Regions from separate parts of the Pseudomonas helleri genome, predicted to be linked through region 1. Evidence: predicted binding sites of a transcription regulator. Region 1 holds the regulator's gene; the other holds the start of a gene.
What was found. The regulator sigma-54, encoded in region 1, starts transcription at its own class of promoters, with help from an activator protein. The targets are predictions, from matches to a motif close to ANTGGCATNNANNTTGCTNT.

Region 1 (4,360 bases):
ACGATTCAATATCACGCGCCGCAAAACCGCATCGTGCTGATCGACAAGGCTAAAGTCATCAACGAAGGCAACACGACCGAAGGCGAGAAGATCGTCTACGACACCGTGAAGCAAGTCGCCAATGCCGGCCGGGCCAATGGCACGAACGTCACTGCGCCTCGTCCACGCATTGACATGGTGATCCAGCCAAAGAGTAAAACCGACCAGCAGAAGGCCCAGTAATGGCAACCCTGAAAGCCCAGCATCTGGCTAAAAGCTACAAGAGTCGCCAAGTGGTACGCGATGTCAGCCTGTCGATCGACAGCGGGCAGATCGTCGGATTGCTCGGGCCTAACGGCGCGGGTAAAACCACCTGCTTCTACATGATCGTCGGCCTGGTACAAGCCGATCAGGGCCGTGTACTGATTGACGATCTGGACGTCAGCCACCAGCCCATGCACGGTCGCGCACGCGCCGGTATCGGCTACCTGCCGCAAGAAGCGTCGATCTTCCGCAAGTTGTCGGTCGCCGATAACATCATGGCGATTCTTGAGACACGCAAGGAGCTCGACAAGGCTGGCCGCCGTAAAGAGCTGGAAAGCCTGCTGCAGGAGTTCCATATCAATCACATTCGCGACAACCTCGGCATGAGCCTGTCCGGCGGTGAGCGTCGCCGTGTTGAAATCGCCCGCGCCCTGGCGACCAACCCCAAGTTCATCCTGCTCGATGAACCTTTTGCAGGCGTTGACCCCATCTCGGTGGGCGATATCAAGCAAATCATTCACCACCTCAAGGCCAAAGGCATTGGCGTGCTGATCACCGACCACAACGTCCGTGAAACGCTCGACATTTGCGAAACAGCCTACATCGTCAACGACGGTCAATTGATCGCTGAAGGCGATGCTGAAACAATTCTCGCCAACAAGTTGGTGCGAGAAGTGTATCTGGGCCACGAGTTCCGCCTCTAAAGCTGTACCCTGAGCGCCATTTGAAGCATCAGGCAACCGCCCATGCTGCCAAATCCTTCAAGTGGCGCCCTCCCGCAAATACCCGCCCTAGCACAAACTTATTAAAAATGCCCCCTAGGCAAACGCCCCGCTTTCAGGCATATAATTTGCTTAAGTTTGGCGCTCACGCGCCCTGTAGTGGATGGCGCCATGCGCGCCGGCGAATAAGGTGTTAAGCCCCTGCCATGAAACCATCGCTAGTCTTGAGAATGGGCCAGCAGCTGACGATGACGCCTCAGTTGCAACAGGCCATCCGTTTGCTCCAACTGTCGACCCTGGACCTTCAGCAGGAAATCCAGGAGGCCCTGGAATCCAATCCGATGCTCGAACGCCAGGAAGAAGGCGACGACTTCGACAACTCGGACCCTCTGGCTGACAACATCGAGCAAAAACCCAATAGCGATATTCAGGAGCCTTCCTACCAGCAAGAGTCCGCCCCTACCGTGGACAACCTGGAAGACGGCGACTGGAGCGAGCGTATTCCCAACGAACTGCCGGTCGACACAGCCTGGGAAGACATCTACCAGACCAGCGCCAGCAGCCTGCCCAGCAGCGATGATGACGAGTGGGACTTCACCACCCGCACCTCGGCCGGTGAGAGCCTGCAAAGCCATCTGTTGTGGCAATTGAACCTGGCACCGATGTCGGACACCGATCGCCTGATCGCCGTGACACTTATCGACTGCATCAACAACCAGGGCTACCTCGACGAAACACTCGAAGAGATTCTGGAAGCCTTTGACCCGGAACTCGATATCGAACTCGACGAGATCGAAGCCGTCCTGCACCGCATTCAACAATTTGAGCCAGCCGGCATTGGCGCCCGCAACCTGGGCGAGTGCTTGCTGCTGCAACTGCGCCAGTTGCCCGCCAAGACGCCCTGGATCAACGAAGCCAAGCGTCTGGTCACCGACTACATCGACTTGCTGGGCGCGCGTGACTACAGCCAGCTGATGCGGCGCATGAAGCTCAAAGAAGACGAGCTGCGCCAGGTCATTGAACTGGTGCAAAGCCTCAACCCGCGTCCGGGTTCGCAGATCGAGTCCAGCGAAGCGGAATACGTGGTTCCTGACGTCATCGTTCGTAAGGATAACGACCGCTGGCTGGTCGAGCTGAACCAGGAGTCGGTGCCACGCCTGCGGGTCAACCCGCAATACGCAGGCTTCGTGCGCCGTGCCGACACCAGCGCCGACAACACCTTCATGCGCAACCAGTTGCAAGAAGCCCGCTGGTTTATCAAAAGCCTGCAGAGCCGCAATGAAACGCTGATGAAAGTGGCGACCCAAATCGTCGAGCATCAGCGTGGCTTTCTGGAATATGGCGATGAGGCCATGAAGCCGCTGGTACTGCATGACATCGCAGAAGCTGTCGGCATGCACGAATCAACGATTTCGCGCGTCACCACACAAAAATTCATGCATACCCCGCGCGGTATTTATGAATTGAAGTACTTTTTTTCCAGCCACGTCAGCACCTCGGAAGGCGGTGAATGCTCGTCCACCGCGATCCGCGCGATCATCAAAAAACTGGTCGCCGCTGAAAATCAGAAAAAGCCGTTGAGTGACAGCAAGATCGCTGGTTTACTGGAGGCACAAGGTATTCAGGTGGCCCGTCGGACCGTCGCCAAGTACCGCGAATCCCTTGGGATTGCGCCTTCGAGCGAACGCAAGCGTTTGATGTAAGTACGGGTCACAGCGTTTCAGTGGCAGGCGCTTCGGCCTGTCACTTTATGCAATGGCAACAGAAGGAGAAACTGTATGCAAGTCAACATCAGTGGACAACATCTGGAAGTCACCCAAGCGCTGCGCGACTCGATCAATGACAAACTCGCACGTCTGGAACGTCACTACGACAAAATCACCAACGTGCAGGTGATCCTCTCTGTTGAAAAGCTTCAACAGAAAATCGAAGCCACTCTCAATATTCCCGGCGGAGAAGTTGTCGGCAACGCGGTCAATGAAGACATGTACGCCGCCATCGACAGCCTCTACGAGAAGCTTGATCGCCAACTGAAAAAGCATAAGGAAAAGACTCAAAGCCTGCTCCAGGGCGCAACGGGTCGTTAATACTCCATCACCATGATTCGACTTGAAACTATCCTGACCCCCGGCCGTTCCGTTGTGAACGCGCCGGGCGGCAGTAAAAAGCGCGCACTCGAACAAGTTGCCAACCTGATCAGCCGGGAAGTACCTGATCTGGACGCGCAAAAAGTGTTTGAGGCGCTGATCGCCCGTGAAAAACTGGGTTCCACCGGTTTTGGTAACGGCATCGCAATACCTCATTGCCGTCTGGCTGGCTGCGAGTCGCCCATCAGCGCCTTGCTGCACCTGGACGCCCCCATAGATTTCGACGCCATCGATGGCGCACCGGTCGACCTTTTGTTCGTTTTGCTGGTGCCACAAGCGGCTACCGATGCGCACCTGGAACTGCTCCGGCAGATCGCCAGCATGCTCGACCGCAAAGACGTGCGTGATAGATTGCGCAGCGCACCCAGCAACGAAGCGTTGTATCAGGTTGTTCTGGACGTACAGAACGGTCATTAATCATGCGCTTAGTCATTGTCAGCGGACGCTCCGGCTCCGGAAAAAGTACAGCCCTCGCGGTCCTCGAAGACAACGGTTTTTATTGCATCGACAACCTGCCGGCCGGCTTGCTGCCTGAGCTGGCGGAACGCGCACTGATCCACACAGAATTACCGCAACCGCTGGTCGCCGTCTCGATTGATGCGCGTAACCTGCCGAGTCACCTGTCGCGCTTTCCGCAATTGCTTGAGGAAGTGCGCAACCGGCATATCCAGTGCGATGTCCTGTATCTGGATGCCGATGAAGAAACCCTGCTCAAGCGCTTCTCGGAAACCCGTCGTCGGCACCCGCTGAGCAGTGAAAGCCGCTCGCTGGCAGAGGCCATTCGCGATGAAACCCACTTGCTCGGGCCGATTGCCGACCTCGCCGACCTGACCGTCAATACCACCAATCTGAACCTGTATCAGTTGCGCGATACGATCAAGTTGCGCCTGCTGAACAAGCCCGAACCGGGCACAGCGTTCCTGATTGAATCATTTGGTTTCAAGCGCGGCATGCCGGTAGACGCTGACCTGGTGTTTGACGTGCGCTGCCTGCCCAACCCGTACTGGAAGCCGGAGCTGCGCGAGCAATCAGGCCTGGATCAACCTGTGGCGGATTACCTCGCCGCACAGCCGGATGTGGAAGAGATGTTTCAGGACATCTCCAGCTACCTGCTTAAATGGCTACCCCGCTTTGCCGCCAGCAATCGTGCTTATGTGACCATTGCTATCGGCTGCACAGGCGGCCATCACCGCTCGGTGTATCTGACCGAGCGGCTTGGCAAATGCCTGCAAGAAACTCTTAAGAACG
Region 2 (4,360 bases), 1.0 Mb from region 1:
CTGCCCCGGCGCGGAAACGGCCGTTGAGGAAGTTTGCCTGGCCGTCCGCGGCTTCAGGCGGAATGCTCAACGACTGGCCGGGCACCTCGGGTTTGTCTGAGCCGTTTTCTGGGATCGGCGGCGGGGCCGGAGTCGGCTCGGGCGCGGGCTCCGGGGCGGGCACGGGCTCAGGCACGGGCGGCTCAGGGGCGGGTGGCTCGGGCGTCGGGTTGGGTGCAGGTGGCGCTGGCGCGTCATCGTCCGGGTTGGGAACCGGTACTGGAGCCGTTCCCGGGCCTGTCTTGGGCAGCGATGCGCCGCCCGTGCCAGTACCCTGGCCTGACAGGCCATTGCCCAGGCCGAATTTGCCCAAGATCGGCTTGAGCACCTGCGGCACTTCAACCTTTGGCCATTGCCACGCGGAGCCCGACGTATCGGGCAACGACGCATTCGGCGTGCAAAAACGTAGCCCGAACAACAGCAAAAGCAGAAGCAACAGCAAGGGCAGCAGCCACCACAACCAGCGCCACCAAGAGCGTTTGACCACCACTGGAGTGCGCGGCGGCGTCACCACAGGCTCGGCAACTGGCGCCAACGGCGCTGCTGCGGGCACTTCTGTGCGCGGGTAGAGGCAATACAACGGGTCTAGAAAGCGATCGGCATTGGGGTGCACGAACCCCCAAAAGGTCAGTACCGGCGTACCGTTGACCAAGTACACAAAGCTTTCATCTGGGAAGGCAATGACACGCGTGAGCAGCTTGGCGAAAACCGCCTTGTCACTGAGGGGCGAACTGGCGCCTTCGCTCAGCAGCGTCGTGCTCTGTTCGGCCAAAAAGGCTTTGAAGGTTTCCAGCTGGGCGCGGGCAGGGGCGCGCTCTGCTTCAGTGGCGCTGCCCCACGGCACGACATCGCCCTGGACATCGCTGTACCAGTCAATGTTGTCGCCCAGTTCATCACTTTGCGGGACGGCCAAATGCAGGGCCATGGCAGGATTTTTGCGGCGAATCGCTTCGCGTAGTTGCAGTGCAGCCCGATAGACCGGCTGTCCAGTTTCACCCAGGGCCGTAAAAGCCCCACTTTTGCCACTGCGTAAAAGTGCGCCGCGCATCCTTGCTCCACTCATTGATTCGCGCGGTAAAACCCGGACAAATGCCCGCACCGCCTCCCTGAAAGGTGAGGACAGTAATGTTAAAGTGATATTGGCGTCAAATAGCCATTAGCTGAAAGCCGTCAAATTGTCGGCGTGGGGCAGGTTTTGGGCGCATACGAGAGTGGCCAGCGCCTATGAAACGGGGCAAGTCAGAGGTTTCAGATCATCAGCAATGCGCGGCAGGCCACCTGGGCCGCACGCGCGCACCGCATCCGGGCATTACTCGGTCGGCGGCAGCAACCTGGCTTCCAGCTCGGCCACTTTGGCCTCAAGGCTTTCAAGGCGCGCGCGAGTGCGGGCGAGGACGACCATCTGGCTGTCGAATTCTTCGCGGCTGACCAGGTCCAGTTTGCTAAAGCCACTTTGCAGCAAGGCTTTGAACTGGCTTTCGATTTCGTTGCGCGCCAGCGCGGTGTCACCACTGAACAAACGCGAGGCTTGGCCACTCAGGGCGTCGAGAAAATCTTTGGGCGCGAGCATGGGGTAGGTCCTTAAAACAGATGGCGGTGAGTGTATCACGCAGTGTCAGAGCGGCATTGCTTGCCCGGCCTCGCACATTTATTGGGCATCCCCCCTCCCACCTGCGCACCGTTTGCGTGCACAAAACCTCTGCGAAATCAGGCACAACGCCACTAACTGACAATAAGCACCTGAAATTATTGGCTTTTCCAGACATGGCAAGGTTTCTGCTTAGTTGCTCATGACTCATGTACTGATGCAGTTGCTGTGACGATGGTAGTGCGGCAGGTGGTTCAGGGAGTGCTTGCGTCACCAGCGACTGATGCACGTTGCGTGGCCTGAAGAAGGTCAACGAAGCGTTACAAAGCCAGACACTGCGCATAGACTTGAGCCGGGTTTGTTTTCCTGGGGCAAGTCCACCAATTCGGGAGAAGTTTCATGAAGCTAGTCACCGCCATTATCAAGCCGTTCAAATTAGACGACGTACGCGAGTCGCTGTCTGAAATCGGCGTGCAGGGCATTACCGTTACTGAGGTCAAAGGCTTCGGCCGGCAGAAAGGCCACACCGAGCTGTATCGCGGTGCGGAGTACGTGGTCGACTTTCTGCCAAAGGTGAAGATTGATGTCGCTATCGACGACAAAGATCTTGACCGGGTTATCGAGGCGATAACCAAGGCTGCCAACACCGGCAAGATTGGTGATGGCAAGATTTTTGTAGTCAATCTGGAACAGGCTATTCGCATCCGTACCGGCGAAACCGATACCGACGCAATCTAAGCCGCCAAACCCCAACGCCCCAGGAGAAAACACTATGACTCTGCGTAAAATCGCAGGGCTCGGAGCCCTGTTGTCCGCTGTATTGCCTGGCCTGGCCATGGCGGCGGATGAAGTGGCTGCTCCAGTCCTCAACTCCGGCGATACCGCCTGGATGCTGACTGCAACCGCTTTGGTGCTGTTTATGACCATTCCCGGCCTGGCGCTGTTTTACGGCGGCATGGTGCGCTCCAAAAACCTTCTTTCTGTTCTGATGCAGTGCTTCGCCATTACCGGTCTGATCAGCATCCTGTGGGTCATCTACGGCTACAGCATCACGTTCGACGCTACGGGCATGGAAGCAGGCGTCACTAACTTCAACTCGTTTATCGGCGGCTTCGGCAAGGTGTTCCTTGCGGGCATCACCCCCGAGAGCATCACAGGTCCTGCGGCGTTGTTCCCGGAAGCAGTGTTCGTCACCTTCCAAATGACCTTTGCCATCATCACCCCGGCCCTGATCGTCGGTGCGTTCGCAGAGCGCATGAAGTTCTCGGCCATGCTGATTTTCATGGGCGTGTGGTTCACCCTGGTGTATGCGCCAATCGCCCACATGGTCTGGGGCGGCCCGGGCAGCTTGCTGGGTGACTGGGGCGTGCTGGACTTCGCGGGCGGCACCGTGGTGCACATCAACGCCGGTATTGCAGGCTTGGTCGCGTGCATCGTGCTCGGCAAGCGTAAAGGCTACCCAACCACGCCAATGGCACCGCATAACCTGGGTTACACCCTGGTCGGCGCAGCCATGCTGTGGATCGGCTGGTTCGGCTTCAACGCAGGCTCGGCAGCGGCCGCCAACGGCACCGCCGGTATGGCGATGCTGGTCACGCAAATCGCTACCGCCACTGCCGCACTGGGCTGGATGTTCGCCGAGTGGATTACCCACGGCAAGCCAAGCGCACTGGGCATCGCCTCGGGTGTGGTGGCCGGTCTGGTTGCAATCACCCCGGCTGCAGGCACCGTCGGCCCAATGGGCTCGATCGTGATCGGTCTGGCGGCAGGCGTGATCTGCTTCTTCTGCGCCACCAGCCTCAAGCGCAAGCTGGGCTATGACGACTCGCTGGACGCATTCGGCGTACACGGTATCGGCGGTATCGTCGGCGCCATCCTCACCGGCGTGTTTGCAGCGCCAGCACTGGGTGGCTTCGGCACCGTGACAGACATCGGCACCCAAGTGTGGGTGCAGTTCAAAGGTGTCGCCTTCACTGTGGTCTACACCGCGGTGGTGACCTACGTCATCCTCAAAGTGCTGGATGCCGTGATGGGCCTGCGCGTGAGCGAAGAAGAAGAGGCTGTTGGCCTCGACCTGGCACAACACAACGAGCGTGGTTACAACCTGTAATCCGCCCTTTAAAAAAATACCCGGCATGCCGGGTATTTTTTTACCTGAAATCTGGCGCTATTCGCTGCGATGAAATGATTTTTCTGATCACTTTAGGCTCAGATCAGTTCTACGCTTGTTTGTAGGAAGAAGGCTTACGTGACAACTCGACTATTAGCCGCTTTGCTTTTTTATTCAGCACGCTAGAATGCGCGCCAAGGGGCGAAAAACAGCCCCTGGCAGGACGAAGGCGAGGATAAGCACCCGACGCTTTCAAGGCCCGCAGCTTGGGCTACGGGCAACGTGTTTACCTGAACGAGCAGCGCGAGATCGCGAAACTCGATAAGTTCTCGTCACCTTTAAGGATGAAGAGGCTTGAGCCTCGGTTTGCCCAAGGCTACTTTTTCACCAGCGGCAGTCGACACTGGGTGCAGCTGGTCTATAACTAATCTGCTTTACGCAAGTCATGGGGTAGAACATGAGCGACGATGATCTGGAAAATGATGACCTCGAAGTAGGTGACGATGACGAGGCCGAAGACGGTCTGGAAGCGGCAGCCGAAGACGTTGCAGACGACGACGGTGGCGATGATGCGCCGGCCCCTGCGGCCAAAGGCAAATCCAAGGCTGCGGTGTCGGTTGACG

Region 2: the regulator sigma-54 is predicted to act here: its motif matches at 1,803-1,822, upstream of glnK (P-II family nitrogen regulator).

Annotation. Positions count from the first base shown of each region.
Region 1 covers NZ_CP174501.1:4,559,479-4,563,838, forward strand. The annotation lists gene lptA (lipopolysaccharide transport periplasmic protein LptA) at 1-222, shown strand, start outside; gene lptB (LPS export ABC transporter ATP-binding protein) at 222-947, shown strand; gene ACJJU9_RS20570 (RNA polymerase factor sigma-54) at 1,172-2,668, shown strand; gene hpf (ribosome hibernation-promoting factor, HPF/YfiA family) at 2,744-3,052, shown strand; gene ptsN (PTS IIA-like nitrogen regulatory protein PtsN) at 3,065-3,529, shown strand; gene rapZ (RNase adapter RapZ) at 3,532-4,360, shown strand, end outside.
Region 2 covers NZ_CP174501.1:5,607,408-5,611,767, reverse strand. The annotation lists gene ACJJU9_RS25310 (SrfA family protein) at 1-1,087, opposite strand, end outside; gene ACJJU9_RS25305 (accessory factor UbiK family protein) at 1,349-1,609, opposite strand; gene glnK (P-II family nitrogen regulator) at 2,027-2,365, shown strand; gene ACJJU9_RS25295 (ammonium transporter) at 2,400-3,737, shown strand; gene sutA (transcriptional regulator SutA) at 4,195-4,360, shown strand, end outside.